One region of the Halobacillus sp. K22 genome, then DNA from elsewhere that is predicted to be linked to it. Evidence: riboswitches for the same ligand, from Rfam matches in the RefSeq annotation. Region 1 holds a riboswitch; each other region holds the start of a gene.
The links. A riboswitch is a leader RNA that binds a small molecule or an ion and turns the genes downstream of it on or off. The one in region 1 is predicted to bind S-adenosylmethionine.

Region 1 (5,062 bases):
GGCTGTGCGTGAAGTAATGGAAGAAACAGGAGGCTGCGTGGAAGATTTAAAATATGTAGGACAGTATCACGTAGAGGGTAAAGGCGGCACAGTTATTAAGAATGTGTACTTTGCTGCGATAGGAGCCTTGACTAAACAGGAGCATTACTTTGAAACGTATGGCCCTGTTCTTTTTCAACACCTCCCTAAAGGCATGAAAACAAACGAACGCTTTAGCTTCATGATGAAAGATGAGGTTCTTCCTTTATGCTTACATAGAATTAAACAGCATCATGAAGAGGAATAAAAAAGACGTCCGGGTAGTCCCTGGACGTCTTTTTTATGGTCAGCCATTAGTGGTTAGTCTCTATGATAAGATGGACCTGCCTGCTTAATTTCTTCAGTAGCATATGAAAACTTCTTAAAGTTTTCATGAAACTTTTCAGCGAGTTCTTGAGCATTCCGGTCATATTCTTCTGGATTATCCCACGTTTTTCTAGGAATCAACACTTCATCTGGCACGCCAGGGCAATGGGTAGGGATGTTGAGCCCAAAGAAAGGATCAGTATAAGTCTCTACAGAATTTAATTCTCCCTCGAGAGCCGCATGAATCATAGAACGTGTGTAAGATAATTTCATTCGGGAGCCTTTTCCGTATCTTCCACCAGTCCATCCTGTGTTAACTAAGTAGACATCTGCATTGAACTGCTCGATTTTCTCCCCTAGCATTTCAGCATAGGTAGAAGGCGGTAAAGGTAGAAAAGGCGAACCAAAACAGGCTGAGAAGGTAGCTTGCGGTTCGGTTATTCCCCGCTCTGTACCAGCAAGCTTGCTCGTATATCCACTCAAGAAATGATACATCGCCTGCTCCCTGGTTAACTTACTGATGGGTGGCAGGACCCCCGTGGCATCCGCCGTAAGGAAAATGATTGCATGAGGATGCCCCGCAACACTGGGCTGTACAATATTATCAATATGATGGATCGGATAGGCTGCTCTTGTATTTTCCGTCAGGTTAACGTCGTCGTAGTCTGGAGTGTGTGATTCGTTGTCGAGAGCTACGTTTTCAAGGACGGACCCAAAATGAATCGCATTAAATATCTGTGGCTCTTTTTCTTGAGACAAGTTAATGCATTTGGCGTAACAGCCACCTTCAATGTTGAATATGCCAAAATTAGACCAAGCGTGTTCATCGTCCCCAATTAATTTTCGATGAGGGTCGGCGGACAAAGTCGTCTTGCCTGTTCCGGATAAACCGAAAAACAGAGCTACGTCTCCTTCTTTACCGATGTTTGCAGAACAGTGCATAGGAAGAACGTCTTTTTGAGGCAATAAGAAATTCATAACTGAAAAAATAGATTTCTTAATTTCGCCAGCATACTCTGTTCCACCGATGAGTACAACACGATGTTTGAAAGAGATCATAATAAAGGCTTCCGAATTGGTTCCATCCACTGCTGGATCTGCTTTAAATGTAGGTGCAGAGATGACCGTGAATTCTGCCTCATGATTCTTCTCTTCGTCTTCATCGGGTCTGATAAACATTTGGTGGGCGAATAAGTTATGCCATGCAAACTCATTAATCACCTGAATGGGAAGACGGAACTTTTCATCTGCTCCTGCGTATCCTTTAAATACGAATAAATCATTGCGGTTCTTTAAGTAATCCAGTACTTTATGATAAAGGTTTACAAATACATCATCTTCAATAGATTGATTTACTTTGCCCCAGTCAACCAATTGACTAGACTGGTCATCCTTGACGATGAATTTATCGTTGGGAGACCTTCCCGTATAAGCACCGGTTGTTGCCTGGATGGCACCTTTGTCTGTCAATGTTCCTTCGTTGCGATCCAGAACCCTTTCCACTAGCTGAGGGACCGATAATTGATGGTGGACATGGTCTTGAGCTAATAAAAGATTCAATTCTGACATTTGATTAATGGCACTCATATGTGTCTACCCGCCTTTATAAGAAGATTTTAATCCAAGCTATGTGTTAATCTGAACATTAGTATAACACAATTGATTTATTAATCCATACTAATAATGAAAATGCTTTCAAAATTTTTTTAAGGCTTTTCTTTAAATCTCGAAAGGTATTTTTTTAGCTGGATGAGGTGGAAATTGAACGCCAATCGCTTTCGTGTTGGCGTGCCTGCCTCCTTCTCATTCTTAGATAGAAATGTGCAGGGAAATCCGCATCATCGATTACTATAGACCTTTATAGGAAGGCCAACCTGAAGATGAAAATAATCCGCCCACTTATTTTCTGGTGAGCTTTGTAATTAATTTCTTCCTTTAATATGGAGAATATAAAGGAAGGAGAATGAGAAAAGTCATATGAATTATACTATGTAGGAATGGCGGGAAGGTTTAATACTTTTCCCAAAAAAAAGCTGGGTGCCCCTAAAAGTGAAAATAAGAGATTGAATTAAGGCTACGATCCTAAAAATAGGTATTTTTCACGTCATTAATGCTTTAATTGACATTAAAGTACGTTTTCGATACGATATCCTAGAACGGAAACTCTCTTATCCAGAGTAGGTGGAGGGACAGGCCCTTTGAAGCCCAGCAACCGTCATGTGCAATATGACATGGTGCTAACCTGAAGCAAGGACGAATACTCCTTGGACGATAAGAGCGAAAGGAAGCAGCCCCCTTTCCTCGAGTCAGGAAGGGTTTTTTCTATTTATAAGGCAATATCTAAACCACCTGATATGCCTATTGCTATTCCAAATTGCTTGCACCTTAGGTTGTGACATCCATAAGAAAAGAGCATAGATTGAAACTATGAAAAAGTTTCTACACATACTGGTAAAGAGTTCCGTCTAATACTTTGTACTTACAGAAGGAGGAGTTTTTCAGAATGCCAGCCAATCGCCGGTTATTCACATCAGAATCTGTTACAGAAGGTCACCCTGACAAGATTTGTGACCAGATCTCTGATGCCATTTTAGATGAAATTTTAAAAAATGACCCAAATGCAAGGGTTGCATGTGAGACAACGGTAACAACGGGACTAGTACTTGTTTCAGGAGAAATCAGTACCAACACGTATGTTGATATTCCAGCCATTGTTCGTAAAACAATCAAGGAAATTGGATATACAAGAGCTAAATTTGGATTTGACGCTGATACGTGTGCTGTATTGACAGCAATTGATGAGCAGTCTCCTGATATTGCTGGCGGCGTGGATGTTGCCTATGAATCCAGAGAAGGCCAGATGAGCGATGATGAAATAGAAGCTATAGGCGCAGGAGACCAGGGTTTGATGTTTGGTTTTGCCAATAATGAAACCAAAGAATTGATGCCTTTACCAATTTCATTAGCCCATAAACTTTCCAAACGGTTATCAGATGTACGTAACGATGGAACGCTGGAATACTTGCGGCCAGATGGGAAAACACAAGTGACGATTGAGTACGATGCTAATGATCAGCCTGTTCGCGTAGATACGATCGTTATATCAACTCAGCATGCTGAAGAGATTACACTTGAACAAATAAAAAAAGATCTTAAAGAACAGGTTATTGATCCAGTTGTTCCGAGTCATTTAATTGATGACAGTACCAAGTACTTCATTAATCCTACAGGCCGCTTTGTTATTGGAGGGCCTCAAGGGGACGCTGGACTAACAGGTAGAAAAATTATTGTTGACACCTATGGTGGCTATGCCCGTCATGGCGGCGGGGCATTCAGTGGAAAAGACGCCACAAAGGTAGATCGTTCTGCTGCTTATGCAGCCAGATATGTAGCTAAAAATATTGTAGCAGCTGGTCTTGCTGATACAGTTGAAGTGCAGTTAGCCTACGCTATTGGGGTGGCACAGCCTGTGTCCATTTCCATCAATACCTTTAACACAGGAAAGGTAACTGAAGAGGACCTCGTTGCAGCGGTAAGAGATCTGTTCGATCTTCGTCCAGCCGGTATCATTAAGATGCTTGATTTACGCAGGCCTATCTATAGACAGACTGCGGCTTACGGGCACTTTGGCCGCACAGATGTAGAGTTTCCATGGGAGAAAACGGATAAGGCGGATAAATTAATACAACGTTTCAGTTAAAGGAACAGTTACTATATTTTAAAAAGGGAACTCCTTAAATAGGATAGTTCCCTTTTTTTGAATCCATCTCATGTAGAGTTTAACCTTAAAATCAAATCGGAAGTTTAACAGTTTTTTTAAAATAAACGTAAGTGGTCTGGTTTGTACTGGGAGAGTTATCCAGGATCAATCTTGCAATCCTTTGTAATATTGACCTTTCTCTATATAACTGGACCGGATTCGATTCATTTCTTTTATGTCATCTTCGGTCAATTCACGTACAACTTTGGCCGGCCTGCCGAAAGCAAGGGTGTTCGGAGGAATCACCTTTCCCGGAGGTACGAGACTGCCGGCGCCAATAAAAGCCTGTTCTCCTATTTCAGCTCCGTCCAGGATTAAGGCTCCCATGCCTATTAAAGCATTTTTCTTAATATGCGGAGAGTGAAGGGTAACTTGATGACCAACCGTCACACCATCTTCAATTACCAATGGAAGATTTGGACTTTGATGCAGCAGACTTAAGTCCTGAATATTCACATTGTTGCCAATATGTACGGATGATACATCTCCTCGAATAACTGTTTTAAACCAAATGCTTGAGTAAGCACCGATCGTTACATCCCCCGTTATTACAGTATCTTCAGCGATATAAGCAGTTTCATCAATCTGAGGTTCTTTTCCTTTATATTCGCAAATCATACTAAACCCCCTTATAATATGGTTATATTAAGTATAGCAAAGTGATAGGAGCCGTGTAGAAGTGAAACGATTAAACTCCAATCAAAATTTAGCCACAATTGTTATTGTTCATGGTGCTTTTGAACATGCCGGACGTTATCAATCACTGGCAGAAAGCTTTCGTGACGATGGATTTAATGTTATTTATGGTGATCTTCCAGGCCAAGGCTCAACTGAAGGGAAAAAAGGTCATATAAAAAAATTTGAAGCCTACATAGATACTGTACGTAAATGGCTTCAAATAGCGGACTCATCCCGTCCTGTTTTTTTACTGGGGCATAGTATGGGAGGGACTGTGGT
Region 2 (5,062 bases), on a different contig from region 1:
CAGACGATGAATTTGGCGATGTGCTGGCATTAGGTAACTCGCTGCCAGGTCCTATTGCTACGAAAATGGCCGGGTACATAGGTTATCGTGTTTCCGGAATCATAGGAATGTTAAATGCAGTATTAGCGACCATTCTTCCTACGATTGTGATTATGATCGTCCTAATTATTTCCTTAAATAGTTTGCGTGATCAGCCCTGGGTCAATGGCATGACACAAGCTGTTGTCCCGGTTGTAGGAGTTATGCTTGCCAAGCTGACTTATGATTTTCTGAAAAAAGCTCAGGGGAGTCTGGGCTGGGTGGTCTCACTATCTCTTGGGGTGGGCTCTCTTTTACTGATTGAATGGATAGGCCTGCACCCTGGCCTGCTTATCTTTGCGCTATTAATGTACGCTTTACTTAAGCCTGTTAAAGATAAGTCTAATTTAAAAAGTCAGGAGCAGTCGTCATGATCTTATGGAAACTATTTGTTGCTTTTTTTATACCTGGAATAGTCGGTTATGGTGGAGGTCCTGCTTCCATCCCTCTGGTAGAAAATGAGGTTGTGGGGCGATTTGAATGGATGAGTGTGACGGAGTTCAGCGAAATGCTTGCTATGGCGAATGCGCTGCCAGGGCCGATTGCAACGAAAATGGCTGGTTTTATCGGCTATCAGCAGGCGGGTGTCCTGGGGGCAGTGGTCGGTGTCTTTGCCACAGTTGCTCCATCGCTTATTTTAATGATTGTCCTATTGAGTTTCCTATATAAATTCAAGGATTCTCCTAGGGTCAAGCGGATGACTAACTTAATCCGCCCGGCAATTGCCGTGCTTCTTGGGATTATGGCCTATCAGTTTTTCTGGAATTCCTATGAATCAACAGGTTTCCTGCAAACGGCGATCCTTATCGTTGCGAGCTTCTTACTACTGGAAAAAGTAAAGCTGCATCCTGCCTTTGTAATCCTTGGATCTCTCATCTACGGCGCCTTATTCTTAGGTTGACCAAAACGAATTAATAAACAAAAGGGCCGGATTGTGTAAGGCTCTGGACCGAGATAAATTGGGATCCTTTACGATATAAGGGAGGGGGCTGGTGGGGAAATAACACCTCTTGTTCCATCACCTAGACACTCGAGACATAAGCCGCTCATCAACGGATTGAAAAACCGCAATCTTTTTGATGGTCAGCTTATGTTGGTCGTGTCTTTCAGGGTGATTCCACATTTCCCCGCCAATCCAACTTTATTAGGGCAAACGACACCATTCTAAAGAGAGTATCCTTTCCTCATTACCCTGACTGAAATGCTTATATAACAGGCTATCTCGCATAGTTCCAACATGAAAAAAAGTATATACGCCCATGTGGTTTTTACTTCTCAAGCGGATGAAAAACGAACAAGTTTCGAGTTTCTGATTTGGCCAGGTCCGGAGGGGAACGGGGAGACTCCTGTGGGGTAAACATGATCGTTGAGACCCCGGAAGTCGAAGCCTGAGGAGGCTCAGCACAGAAGAGGTTCGACTAAGAACGCTACGTCGTGTGGCAACGTCGAACGACCCTGCGTCGTGCAGGGCCGGAAAGCGAGTTCGTTCCCCGCAGGACCTAATTCTCTCACTAGATATCTCGAAACTGAGTCTTCCACAAACGGGAACGTATCTGTAATAATCGACAGAGATTTAAGGTAGTACAAGAACTCATAGCTTCCAGACTCTCTTTAATCCTCAGTCCAGCAAAATTCCCCTGGGTGAAGAAGGAGTACCATAGGAGTAGAGCGAATATCCTGCATAGGAATCAATTTTGATTAAAAAGGGAGAGGAAAGAATGAGCAAATACTCCATTGAACAATTTATAAGAGAAACAAAGCAGGACGATGCCGAAAATGAATACTTTGAGTTGGAAACACCGCGGATTCTGGAAGTAAACTTAACGGATCAGGTATGGGCGAAAGCGGGCTCTATGATCTCCTACAACGGGCAAATCAAGTTCGAAAGAGAAGGGTTTCTTGAGCACGGCGTAGGCCGCTTTATGAAGAAAGCGATGAGCGGGGAGGGTAGTTCCCTTATGAAAGCTACCGGACGCGGCAGCCTTTATTTAGCCGATCAAGGTAAAAAAATTACCATTCTAGAACTGGATAATGAAGAAATCACCGTAAACGGCAATGATCTTCTAGCCTTTGAGCCAGGCGTGGATTGGGATATTCAACTGATGAAAAAAGTGGCTGGAATGATGTCTGGCGGGCTGTTCAACGTCAAACTGCAGGGAAGAGGAAAAGTAGCGATCACTTCTCACTACGAACCGCTCACGATCATGGTGCGTCCAGGGCAGCCAGTGATCACTGATCCGAATGCGACGGTAGCCTGGTCGGGGCATCTGCAGCCAGAATTTCGAACAGATATCAGTTTTAAAACCATCATTGGCCGGGGAAGTGGAGAATCGATCCAAATGGAATTCAATGGTGATGGCTTTGTCATCGTCCAGCCGTTTGAAGAAGTCAGCACTTCAGGAGATCGCGGCAAATAAGGGTTTGTCGAATGAGAAAAACCTTAAAAATAGACGGGCATTTTTTAAAGGGAATCTGAATAGGATAACAAAACGAGAGCTGAATATGTTTTTTCCAAAAAAATTCAAGCTTCATCCTTTACTTCACTGCTAAAACATTGTAAGATATGAAATAACTTAAAAATAAATAACGGAAACTTCTTATCCAGAGAGGCGGAGGGACTGGCCCTTTGATGCCCGGCAACCATCGAATCAATCTAAGGATTGACGAGAACGGTGCCAATTCCTGTAGGATGGTGACATCCTAAGAGATGAGAGGATCGTACGGACTATTATACGACCCCTTTTCTTGGATAAGAAAAGGGGTCTTTTCGTTGTCATATACCCGTAAAGGCTCTCGATAGAAGTTGCGTTAAAAGGAAAGGACAGATGAGAAATGGCAAAGGCAATTTTTGGAGCAGGGTGTTTCTGGGGAGTAGAAGCATTCTTTGAAAAGTTTGAAGGCATCACATCCACACGTGTAGGTTATATTGGCGGGGACTTGGATAATCCTTCCTATGAACAGGTTAAAACGGGGAAAACGGGTCACGCTGAAGCGGTGAAAGTAGAATACGACCCGACTGTAATTACTTATTCTGAACTCGTAAATATCTTTTTTGAAACCCATGATCCAACGTCTAAAAACCGTCAGGGTGCCGATATCGGTCACCAATACCGCTCTGCGATTTTTTACAACGATGCCAGTCAAAAGTATATTGCAGAAGAAAAGATTAAAGAGTGGGATGAAAAAGGTACATTCAAGCGTCCGATCGTTACTGAGGTCGTTCAGTCCACCACTTTCTATGAAGCGGAAGAGCATCACCAGAAGTATTTACAGAAAAATGGTTCGGTAGCATGCGGAATCGGCTAAATAAATCTTTCCTTAGCAGGCGCTCAGAGTGTTTACTCTGAGTGTTTTTTTATGAACGAAAAGTTAGGCGCGGGACTTGGAAGGGAAAACAGTGAACGGAACGAAAAGAGAGAGTAAGAGGAAGATTTCATGAAGGGGGGAGCAGATTTGCTATGGATCAATGAATCGATAGTAATCATCATGTGTATTTTTATGGTGGCAGGGGCTTTGGATTACTATGTACTTAATCAGCGATTATCGTTAGGGAAGCATTTCTATGATGCCTTTATGATGATGGGGCCGCTAGCCCTATCCATGGTAGGGATCATTTCGCTCGCCCCCGTCTTATCAGAGATCACTGCACCTGTCATTAGTCCAGTCTTTAGAGATATGGGCGCTGATCCCTCCATGTTTGCTTCTATGATTTTAGCGATTGATATGGGAGCCTATTCCCTCTCAGAAGCTTTAGCCTTAACAGATGAAGCGGCTGTATTTTCCTGGGCATTTTTAGGAACCATGATGGGACCGACCCTCGTCTTCACTATACCGGTCGCCCTTACCATCATTCAAAAAGAAGACCGGCCTTACTTCGCAAAAGGAATTTTAATCGGAATTGTAACAATCCCTGTGGGCTGCCTGGCAGGAGGTGCGATCGCAGGATATGAATGGTTGTGGATGCTGCAGAATCTAATGCCGGCGCTGTTTCTCTCCGTCTTTATCGGAGTGGGTTTATGGCTGTTCACAAATGGGGCGATACGTGTATTTGCCTGGTTTGGAAAAGGGGTTGAAATCCTAATTATTACGGGACTTGTCGCCATTACGATTGAAACGCTCACCGAATTCACCCTTATCTCAGGATTGGCTCCTCTTTCTGAAGGAGTCTCTATTGTAGGTAGAATTACAGTTACCCTTGCCGGTGCTTATCCTTTGATTGCTTTTTTGAATCAAAAAGGAGAAAAGTTATGGAATCGGTTGAGCAATAAGATCGGTTTAAATGCTTCAGCTATGACCGGCCTGCTCGCTTCTCTTGCCCATCACTTACCGATGCTTGCTATGATGAAACACATGGATCGCCGCGGGAAAGTTGTTAATTCAGCTTTTGCCGTAAGCGGTGCTTTTGTGCTGGGCAGCCACTTTGCTTTTGTAGCAGGAGTTGAAAAAGATATGATCGTTCCAGTGATAACTGGAAAGCTGACCGCAGGAGGACTTGCTGTATGTATAGCTTTATTTTTAACAAGGGGAACTGAGCAAATCCCTTTAACCAAGTAAACAACTAGGTTATAATCGACGTGAATCAAACCATAAAGGAGTTTTTTCTTGTGAAGACAGAAATGAAAGAGCGCTACAACGAATACATTGAAAAATTCAAAGCGACGGCTCCTGAAGATGTGCAAAAGAAAATGAAGCAGGCCATTCAAGAATTGGAGCAGTCTTCTGACGGGAAGGGTCTCGCTGAAGGCGAAAAAGCTCCCAACTTCAACCTTCCTGATGCGAAGGGAAATTCTATAGAATTATACAAACAGCTGGAACAAGGACCTGTTATTCTGACGTTTTACCGGGGAGGCTGGTGTCCTTATTGCAATATGGAACTCCGGTCTTATCAGGAAATCCTGGGTGATATTCACGAAAACGGTGGCGAATTAATTGCTATCAGTCCGGAATCACCTGATCATTCTTTATCCACGACCGAGAAAAATGA
Region 3 (5,062 bases), on a different contig from region 1:
ACCGGGATGCCTGCATAAGCTGGAGCAGCAATTCCTGAAGTGATACCCGGAACAATTTCGTATGGAATCCCTCGTTTGGATAGGGCCTCCGCCTCTTCTCCACCCCGTCCGAAGACGAAAGGGTCGCCGCCTTTCAGACGAGTGACGGTTTTTCCTTGAAGCGCAAATTTGCATAACAGACCGTTAATGCTCGATTGACTGAGGGAGTGGTTGTTCGGGCTTTTTCCACAATACACAAGCTCGGTTCGCTCTCCCGCTTCATCTAAAAGCTCCTGATTGACAAGACGGTCGTAAAGGATCACGTCTGCCTGCTGAATGGCTTTTAACCCTTTGACGGTAATTAAATCCACATCTCCTGGTCCTGCACCAACGATAAATACTTTGCTCATCCTTTGACCCACCCCTTTTCGATTAAGAAAGCAACAAGCCGGTCCGCACATGCCTGCTCATCCAGACTGCCGGATTCTAATTTGAGCTCAGGGGAAGCGGGTGCTTCATAAGGAGCATCTACACCGGTAAAGCCTTTGATTTCCCCTTTTCTTGCTTTCTTGTACAAGCCTTTTGGATCGCGCTTCTCACACTCTTCTACAGGACAATCCACGTGGACTTCCAGAAATTCGTCTTTGTTAAATAACTTTCTTACCTGATCACGGTCTTCCTGATAAGGAGAGATAAAAGCCGTCAGAACGATCGATCCGCTGTCAGCAAAGAGCTTCGCGACCTCGCCGATCCGGCGGATATTTTCTTTTCGGTCCTCTGCTGAAAAACCAAGATCGCTATTCAGCCCCTGCCGAATGTTATCCCCATCCAGTAAGTACGTTTGCAGACCTTTTTCGAACAACTGCTTATTGACTAAATTCGCAATGGTTGATTTCCCGGATCCAGATAAACCGGTCAGCCAGATCACTCCGCTATGGTGTCCGTTCTTTTTTCGATAATCGTTTACATTTACTGCAGCATCATGCCACGTGAGATTGGATCCCATATCCATCATCCTTTCCGTTATGAGTCAGTGGTTTGTTTATCTCGTAGTCCTTCAATCAACGTTTCAACGACCTCGGGACGGCTGAACGTTTTTGGCGGTTTTTCGCCATTTCTAAGCAGTTCACGTACTTTTGTACCGGAAAGAATGACGTGGTGTTTGGCATCATGCGGGCACGTCTTGTGAGAAGCCATTGCTTCACACGCCTGGCAGTAAAAACTGTGTTCAAAGAACATTGGCGTTATTCCCAGTTCATCCTCTGTGAAATGACTAAAGATTTTCTGAGCGTCGTAGGTACCGTAGTAATCGCCTACTCCAGCGTGGTCACGGCCGACAATGAAGTGGGAGCAGCCGAAGTTCTTACGGACAAGACTGTGAAAAATAGCTTCTCGCGGGCCGGCATAGCGCATAGCCGCACTAAAGACAGCAAGCACTACACGATTCGCCGGATAGTAGTTTTCGAGCAGCACCTGGTAGCTCTTCATCCTTACATCACTCGGAATATCATCGCTTTTCGTTTCACCGACAAGTGGATTTAAGAACAGTCCATCTACCGTTTCCAAGGAAGCTTTCTGAATATATTCGTGAGCGCGGTGAACCGGATTACGGGTTTGGAAGCCGACGACTTTACTCCAGCCCAGCTCCTTAAATAAGTCTCTCGACTGAGCAGGGTCCAGGTAGAATTTTTCGTCATGTTCTTTCTCGGCCCGCTTTGTCAGCTCAATTTCACCGGCAACGTAATAGTCCGGACGGCCGTAAAGTTTATTTACGCCAGGATGCGCGGATTCTTTGGTTAAGTACACATTCTCTGCTTCTTTTTCTTTATCCGAAGAATAGACTTCACTAATTGTGATCGTACCGTAAGTCGTACCGTTTTGAACGAGCGCAGCTTTCTGTCCCGTCTGAAGCTCATTGGCCTGTTCTGTATTTACAGGCAGCGTAATAGGAATGCTCCATGGTGTTCCGTCTTTCAGCCTCATATTCTCAACGACGGAATGATAATCTTCTTGATTCAGAAAACCGGTTAAGGGGCTGTAGGCTCCGTTCCCGATCAGTTCTAAATCACTTAAAGCCATGGCATCCAGTTCAATTTTTGTGGTAAGGGCTGAAGTGTCAGCCCCTTCGTTTATTTGATTGACAAGCGTCCCGCCGTGGGGAGCGATAATTGTAGACATGTGATTTCCTCCTTTATTCACTCTCGTTGTTACCTGTCGTATGAAGACCGCACTCGGTCTTGTTAAAGCCTTTCCATCGTCCGGAGCGGTCGTTGCTATCCGCTGCAAATGTGCAAGGGATACAGCCGATACTTGGATATCCTTGATCATGCAAATCATTGTAATCCAAGTCGTTTACTCGGATATATTGCCATACGTCGTCCCATGTCCAGTAGATAAGGGGACAAACCTTAATTGATTCAAATCGATCATCTTTATTAACAAAATTGGTATGGCTTCGGCTTACCGACTGTTCGCGCCGCAGTCCGGACACCCAGGCTGTGGCCCCGCTCAATGCTTCTTCCAGCGGTTTAATTTTACGGATAAAGCAGCATTTGTCCGGCTCTCGTTTCCATAAGGCTGAGCCATGTTTTTCGGCTTGCTGATCCAGTGTTAATTCCGGTTTTTTCATTTCAATATTCAAGTCAGGGTATTTTTTCTTCACCTTATCGATTAAATCGTATGTTTCCTGAAAATGAATTTCCGTATCAAGAAAAACGATGTGGGCATCTTTTTTAACTTTTGCTATTAAATCTATGAGTACAATTCCTTCAGCACCAAAGCTGCAGGCGTAGGTAATCGAAGAACCATAGGTATCATAAGCCCATTTCAGTACTTCAAGTGCCCCCTTGGTTTCCCCTTCAGGGCCCAGATTTTCAAAAGGATCGCCTGTGAACTCTTCGTAAGTTATGGCTGGATTGGTCATTTTTATCCTCCCTTCCCACAAAACAAATCATTATAAAAATCAAAAACCTCTCTTCCCGAGAAAAAAGAAGAGAGGCGTTCAGCAAAAATAAGCCAGCGTCTCATCTTCTCATCTTTCAAGTAATAGCTTGCTGGAATTGGCACAGCGTCTGTTGACCCGTTGCCGAGGCTTCAAAGGGCCAGTCCCTCCACCTCTCGAGATAAGAAAACGATGATTGAATTTTTTTGAAATGTGATTGTTTTAAATCTTATGCTCCTTTTTATTATATGTCAATGCTTAATTTAAATATTCTGTATTTTTAATAATTGTGCTTGACAGGCCTTGCCTTTCCCCTTTAGATTGAAAAGTATCTTAATTTTAAAAATTGAATAAATCCTTATAGAGAGCCGGGGAAGGAATCTGGTCCGTTGATCCCGCAGCAACCTCTCCTAGTTGGAGAAGGTGCTCATTCCAGCAGACATTGTCTGAGAGATAAGGTTAAGCTATTCAGCTTTTCACCTCTTCCTCAGGGAAGAGGTTTTTTCTTAGCCTTTTTACAGGATTCTCTGTTAATAATTGTAATTTCTGCTCTTATGAACTTCCGTATTGATCTTAAAATTAAGCTCCCTATTGTGGAAGACTCAGTTTCAAGATAACCGGGGTCCGTTACGTTAAATGGAGAAGGGCTGGTGGGGAAATAACTCGCTTTCCTGTGGGGGAACTGGCAAGCCTCCTCAGTCGTTTTCACTCCCTGCGGGGTCTCGCCTAGCTCCTTCTCCCACGGGAGTCTCATCATTTCCCCACCAACCCAACATGATTAAGAAAAACGGACCCTTCCAGAAGAGAATAATTTCCCTGCTTAATCTGGGTTAAATGCTTTTATGACAGGCTATTGGGTGTAGTTACATCCTGAAAATAGGTAGAAAACCACATAGTCTAATTCATCATTATGCAGGTGATGTTGGAAATGGTATTGAGTCTCTGATTTGGCAAGGTCCGGAGGGGGACGATGTAGACTCCTGCGGGATGAACATGATCGGTGAGATCCCGGAAGGCGAAGCCTGAGGAAGCTCACCTCATGCCCGCGGAAAGCGAGTCGTTCCCTGGAGCCCCTTTCTCCACAAAACATTTCGAAACTGAGTCTTCAACTAACCGGCCCTATTGTGTAATAAGCTTTTAATGAAAAAACAACAATAAATTTAACAAAGAAGTGACTTTATTCATTTCAGGTCCATATAGTGTAAGAATTGAGATGGAAACTGCTTAGAAAACAACTCGTTTTTCTTTGCTCTGTAAGCCTGGTCAGGAATACATAACAGCTAGATTTTTTTAAACATAAAACCTAGTAAATCAATCAGAATAATAAATTATAGAAACAGGAGTGTTGAAACGTGAGAAGATTACTTATTTTTTCGTTCGTCGGTTTTTTTGCCCAGCTTATCGACGGTGCGCTGGGGATGGCATTCGGGCTCAGCTCTTCCTCCCTTTTGCTCGCCTACGGGGTGGCTCCCGCGATTGCCTCCTCTTCGATCCATATGTCTGAAATCGCTACAACAGGCGTTTCTGGATTTTCACACTATAAGTTCGGAAACCTGGATAAAAAATTAGCCCTGACCTTAATTGTTCCGGGAGCGGTCAGCGCATTTTTGGGAGCAGCTTTTCTGAGTAATCTCCCAGGAGATATGATTAAGCCTTTTATCTCCTCTTTCTTACTTTTGCTCGGGATTTATATCATCGCTCGTTTTCTTTTTCTGCGTCCGTCAAATGAGAACCAGAAGAGAAAGCCGCTCAAAAAACGCTTTCTGTACCCGCTTGGCTTCCTGGCAGGATTCATGGATTCCATAGGCGGCGGTGGATGGGGGCCTATCAACACTCCAGTTCTCCTATCACAAAAGGGAGCGACACCTAGAAAAGTCATCGGTACAGTAGATACGACCGAGTTTGCCGTGACGACTTCTGCCACCCTCGGTTTTCTTATATTTTTAGGAATCGATCAGTTCAACTGGCTGTGGGTTGCGGCTTTTGTTATTGGGGGAGTACTGGCCGCCCCACTTGCCGCCTGGCTGGTTCGGATCCTTCCAGCTCTGATTCTCGGAGTGCTTGCCGGTGGTTTCATTATCCTAGTGAATCTGCGCACTGTACTGCAGTCCGTTTCCATCAGCGGTGATGCGCTGACACTTA
Region 4 (5,062 bases), on a different contig from region 1:
GAGCCGTTCAGTCCCAGCAGTACCCAGTGCTCTCCTTCTTCAATATGCCAATTAATATCCTTTAGAATCCATCTGTCTCCTCGTCTCAAAGATACGTTTTCCATCTCCAGCACCATAGATGTGACTCCCTTCTAGCCGCCTACTATTTATATGAATTTATGTACGTATAATACCCTGGCAGGAAATAAATCTCTTTCCTTTCCAGCAAGATCGTTAATTCTTCACCTGACTGAACTTTCTACATAGATAGACGGTTTTCGCAACGGGAATTATATAATCATAATTATTTCAAAATTCTTTGAAAATAACAAGTCACCCCAGTAACACGAAACACCAGAATGACTCCTCCAATTAACATATCCACTGCACGGATCTAATAGATCAAGTTGATGATTTATAATAAAAAGTTTTTGAGCTATAGGGCCGGATACTTGAAGACTCGATTTCGAGATATTCCAGGTCCGTTGCTAATAAAGAGAGTGGCTGACTACGGGAACAACTCGCTTTCCTGCGGGGGAACTGGCAAGCCTCCTCAGTCGTTACCACTCCTTGTGGGGTCTCGCCTAGCTCCTTCTCCCGCGGGAGTCTCGTCGTTCCCTTCGCCAGCCTATGCTTGAAAAGCGAACGGACCCTTCTATAGTCGTTAGAAGGTGCTTGACCCGCCTCAAATGCTTCTATAGCGGGAATTATGACTTTACACGCTCATTGTTAGAAGTTTTATCTCCATCATAAACCGAGCCTCTCAAACAAGATTTCGAGCTCCATATATCGCAAGGGCCGGAGGGGGACGATGTAGACTCCAGTGGGATAAACATGAGCGGTGAGACCCCGGAAGTCGAAGACTGAGGAGGCTCAGCACATGCCCTCGGAAAGCGAAATCGTCCCCCGCAGAACCTAATTCTAACAAAAGTCTCGAAACTGAGTCTTCCAGTAACGGGAGCTTATCTTTAATATGTAACACAAAAATAAAGGAGACACTCAAAAAAAAGACCCCCATTTAGGGAGTCTTCTTTATTAATAACTTCTTTCATCTTCCACTTCGTGGTTCTGATCTAGAATATAGAGCTTGCTTGGTTTGTTTTCTTGAGCCATTTCTTCAGCTTTTGCTACTGCTGTATCACGCTCATCATACAAATCCGTAGGGGCAACATCCTCTATTTTGATCAACCAGCCTGTTACGTCTTTATTTGGTGCAACTGTGTATTCCTTCATGTCTATTCACTCCTTTTACTATACTTGCTAAACCATTCCCACCCCACTGGCATTTCAAACGTATTCGAATTTTGCACAAATAGTTTGACAATTAAGCATAAAACACTTTATAATTCCATACAAGTTAATGAATAGCTGAATATTATAAAAACTCTTATCGAGAGTGGCAGAGGGACTAGGCCCTGTGACGCCCGGCAACCTTCAAGTAGATACTTGAAAAGGTGCTAATTCCTACAGATCTATGGATCTGGAAGATAAGTGGAGGAACTGATTGCTACGCCCTCTTCTTACTTAAGAAGGGGGCTTTTAAATTTTTTTGAATAATGATGAAATATAAATTTAGGGAGGATTATTGATGACATTACCTTTTCACAAATTTGGACCTGAAACTTTATTACTTCACGGAGGCCAGCAACCAGACCCAGCTACTGGATCACGTGCTGTACCAATTTACCAGACCACTTCTTACGTCTTTAATGACACTGACCATGCTCAAAACTTATTTTCATTAGCGGAGCCTGGCAACATTTACACCCGTATCATGAACCCAACCGTCGATGTACTAGAGCAACGCATTGCTTTACTTGAAGATGGCGCTGCTGCAGTAGCTACCGCTTCAGGCATGTCTGCCATTACTATGGCTATCCTCAACATTGCCAGCGCTGGAGATGAAATTGTAGCCTCTTCCCATTTGTATGGAGGAACCTATAACTTGTTCGTTCACACTCTGCCTAAGTACGGGATTACTGTTCATTTTATTGAAGGAACCAGCCCAGAGGATTTCAAGAAAGCTGTTACCCCTAAGACAAAAGCCATTTTTGCCGAAACGATCGGTAACCCAAGCTTAAATGTTCTGGATATTGAAGCTGTGGCTGACGTAGCTCATGAACATCACATTCCTCTTATCATCGATAACACGTTTGCTACTCCTTACATTTGCAAACCGATCAGCTGGGGCGCTGATATTGTCATTCACTCAGCTACAAAGTGGATAGGCGGCCATGGAACGACAATTGGCGGGCTCGTGGTAGACAGTGGACGCTTCAACTGGGATCATGAAAAATTCCCAGGATTCACGGAACCTGATGAAAGTTATCACGGCGTACGCTTTGGTCTTGATGTAGGTCCCGCCGGCTACGCTGTTAAGCTGAGAGTCCAGCTGCTTCGTGACACGGGTGCCTGCTTGAGCCCTCACAATGCATTTTTGCTTCTCCAAGGTCTTGAAACCCTTCATTTGAGAATTACTAAACATTCTGATCAAGCTCTTGAAGTTGCTAAATACCTACAGTCTCATGAAGGTGTGGAATGGGTGAATTTCCCTGGACTCTCTGATCACCCTACTCACCCGCTTACTAAGAAATACTTCAGCTATGGATATGGATCCATCGTCGTCTTCGGAATTAAGGGAGGGCGCGAAGCTGGAAAAAAACTGATTGATCAAGCGAACCTCTGGTCTCACGTCGCCAATGTCGGGGATGCGAAATCACTAATTATTCATCCTGCTTCGACTACTCACCAGCAGCTAAGTGATGAGAATCTTGAAAAATCCGGGGTGACGGAAGAACTAGTCCGTCTGTCTGTTGGGCTTGAATCAATAGAGGATTTAATTGCAGAGCTGGATGCGGGTCTTAAAGAAGCTACTGGTTTCTCAAAACCATACAAAAACTCTAAAACCGTTATAGAAGAAACACTATCGTCATCATTGGACCGTTCGAATAATGAACTGCGTCAAAAAGTTATCGCTATCGTGGGAGCTGTTTCAAACGATGAACTCTCTAACGAGGCTAAGAAGCTTTCACGTTTAGGCTTTCAAGTTGTAGAAATCTCAAGCATTTCAGACCTTCAAGCTTCTTCCCTGCCAGCAGTTGATGTGCTTTATGCAAAAGAACTCGATCAAGATTCTATCAACTCGGCACAAGCGATTAAACCTGGCTTGTTATGGTCAAGAGACTCTGTACCAGAAGTTCAGGATAATCTTGTCACTGGCCTCAGTCTTTATGAATCAATTATAGCGTTACGTTCCGGGCAGTCTTATACGGAAACGCCACTATCTGTCTAAACTGGAAAGGAGGCATGAACATGTCTGTAAAAAATCCCACCAGCTACCAGTTTCCAAATAAAACCATTTCTATCGGCTCTTTTACATTTGAATCTGGAGATCAATTGCCCGATGTAGAACTTGCCTATGAACGATTTGGACCAGCTGGTGCTCCAGCCATTTTAATATGCCATGCGTTAACAGGAAATCAGTATGCGGTTGGTTCCGAGGAGCAGCCCGGCTGGTGGGCCGGATTGATTGGCAGAGGGCTTCCCATTGACACCTCTCAATTTCAGGTCATAACATTTAATGTATTAGGTGGCTGCCACGGGTCTACGGGACCAGCCAGTTTAAACCCGGAAACTGGTGAACCCTACCGATTAAGCTTCCCGCCGGTCACCGTCCGTGATATAGTCCACGCACAACGGAAGGCTTTACATGAACTTGGGATCAACCACCTCCATGCTGTGGCAGGTGGATCTCTCGGAGGCATGCAGGCCTATGAGTGGGGATTGCTCTATCCGACTTTTATGAAGCAGCTTTTTATACTTGCTGCGACACCTTATTTAAGTGACTATGGAATTGCCTTTAATCATATCGGAGCACGTGCCATTAAGGATGACCCCTCATTTAATCATGGAAAATACCCTTCGAACCAACACCTCAAAGGATTTGAAATTGCGAGAATGGCGGGGATGATCACTTACCGGAGCCAAACCCTTTTCCAAAAACGGTTTGACCGGAATCAAAAAGAAGATGCATCCTATGATATCCAGTCTTATCTTGACTATCAGGGGGATAAAATTAAAACTCGCTTTGATGCTAACAGTTACCTATATCTACTCGAAGCTATGAACCACCACGATATCGGCAGGGACCGAGGAGGCTGGAAGCAAGCTTCTCAGCATTACAAAGCGGACGTATACACATTGAGCTTTGAACATGACCTCCTTTATCCGTATGACTTTATTAAACGTTTTAGCGATCATGTCCCAGGAGCTGAACACTTTCACTCCGATACCGACTACGGGCATGACGGGTTTTTAGTAGAGTTCAATGACTGGGCTTCCTGGATTGGAGATAAAATCAACTAATCTCATAATCTCCACACCCAAACCAAAACAAAGCAGCCTGACGATATGATCATCGCAGGCTGCTTTGTTTTGGTTATTCAGCATTTAATTCACTAACTGTTACAAATGTATAGCCTTCTTGCTTTAATGACTTCACAATTAATTCTACAGCTTCAGCCATGGACGGTTGAAGGTCATGGAGTAAAATAATAGAACCATCTTCTACTTGAGATAAAACATTCTCTGCAACTTGAGAATTCTCTAGTTTTTGCCAATCCTTTACTTCTACAGTCCAAGGAACAGCACTGATCTCTTTTTTATACGTAACAGGAGGCCGGTCACCAAAAGGCAGACGGATGACGTCGGGCTTTTGTCCAGTCACCTGCTTTATAATCTGCTGAGTTGCATCAATTTGCTGAGTCACTTCTTTTTGCGGTAACCGGGATAAGCGAGGATGATCCCATGTATGATTACCAATTTCATGACCTGCTTCAGCTACTTGCCTGGCAACCTCTGGATAGTAGCTGATCCTTTTTCCTATCATAAAAAAAGTAGCTTTCGCTTCGTACTCGTTTAAGGCTTCAAGAATATTGGTTGTCACCTCAGGATGGGGACCATCATCGAATGTAAGAGCTACTTCCTTCATCCCTGAACTTCCATGTTTCGAACGATAATCTTCAGCAGTAAACGTTGAGTCTTCTTCTTTATAAGTTGGCTTTTCCTTATTAATTTTACCTGG

Region 2: another riboswitch for S-adenosylmethionine. It lies ahead of msrA (peptide-methionine (S)-S-oxide reductase MsrA); the one in region 1 lies ahead of metK (methionine adenosyltransferase).
Region 3: another riboswitch for S-adenosylmethionine. It lies ahead of ACTWPM_RS15835 (phosphoadenylyl-sulfate reductase); the one in region 1 lies ahead of metK (methionine adenosyltransferase).
Region 4: another riboswitch for S-adenosylmethionine. It lies ahead of ACTWPM_RS09790 (O-acetylhomoserine aminocarboxypropyltransferase/cysteine synthase family protein); the one in region 1 lies ahead of metK (methionine adenosyltransferase).

Annotation. Positions count from the first base shown of each region.
Region 1 covers NZ_JBQQCN010000015.1:6,704-11,765, reverse strand. Annotated here, with positions in the region: gene ytkD (RNA deprotection pyrophosphohydrolase) at 1-286, shown strand, start outside; gene pckA (phosphoenolpyruvate carboxykinase (ATP)) at 340-1,932, opposite strand; SAM riboswitch class I at 2,511-2,623, shown strand; gene metK (methionine adenosyltransferase) at 2,849-4,045, shown strand; gene ACTWPM_RS11810 (gamma carbonic anhydrase) at 4,211-4,723, opposite strand; gene ACTWPM_RS11805 (lysophospholipase) at 4,785-5,062, shown strand, end outside.
Region 2 covers NZ_JBQQCN010000034.1:30,128-35,189, reverse strand. Annotated here, with positions in the region: gene ACTWPM_RS18735 (chromate transporter) at 1-452, shown strand, start outside; gene ACTWPM_RS18730 (chromate transporter) at 449-979, shown strand; gene ACTWPM_RS18725 (AIM24 family protein) at 1,797-2,495, shown strand; SAM riboswitch class I at 2,673-2,792, shown strand; gene msrA (peptide-methionine (S)-S-oxide reductase MsrA) at 2,911-3,384, shown strand; gene eutH (ethanolamine utilization protein EutH) at 3,514-4,632, shown strand; gene ACTWPM_RS18710 (peroxiredoxin-like family protein) at 4,683-5,062, shown strand, end outside.
Region 3 covers NZ_JBQQCN010000024.1:17,168-22,229, forward strand. Annotated here, with positions in the region: gene cobA (uroporphyrinogen-III C-methyltransferase) at 1-389, opposite strand, end outside; gene cysC (adenylyl-sulfate kinase) at 386-985, opposite strand; gene sat (sulfate adenylyltransferase) at 1,003-2,157, opposite strand; gene ACTWPM_RS15835 (phosphoadenylyl-sulfate reductase) at 2,171-2,902, opposite strand; SAM riboswitch class I at 3,008-3,108, opposite strand; SAM riboswitch class I at 3,276-3,380, shown strand; gene ACTWPM_RS15840 (sulfite exporter TauE/SafE family protein) at 4,273-5,062, shown strand, end outside.
Region 4 covers NZ_JBQQCN010000011.1:20,095-25,156, forward strand. Annotated here, with positions in the region: gene ACTWPM_RS09780 (ABC transporter ATP-binding protein) at 1-116, opposite strand, end outside; gene ACTWPM_RS09785 (DUF2188 domain-containing protein) at 1,015-1,212, opposite strand; SAM riboswitch class I at 1,364-1,473, shown strand; gene ACTWPM_RS09790 (O-acetylhomoserine aminocarboxypropyltransferase/cysteine synthase family protein) at 1,568-3,271, shown strand; gene metX (homoserine O-acetyltransferase MetX) at 3,292-4,344, shown strand; gene ACTWPM_RS09800 (polysaccharide deacetylase family protein) at 4,418-5,062, opposite strand, start outside.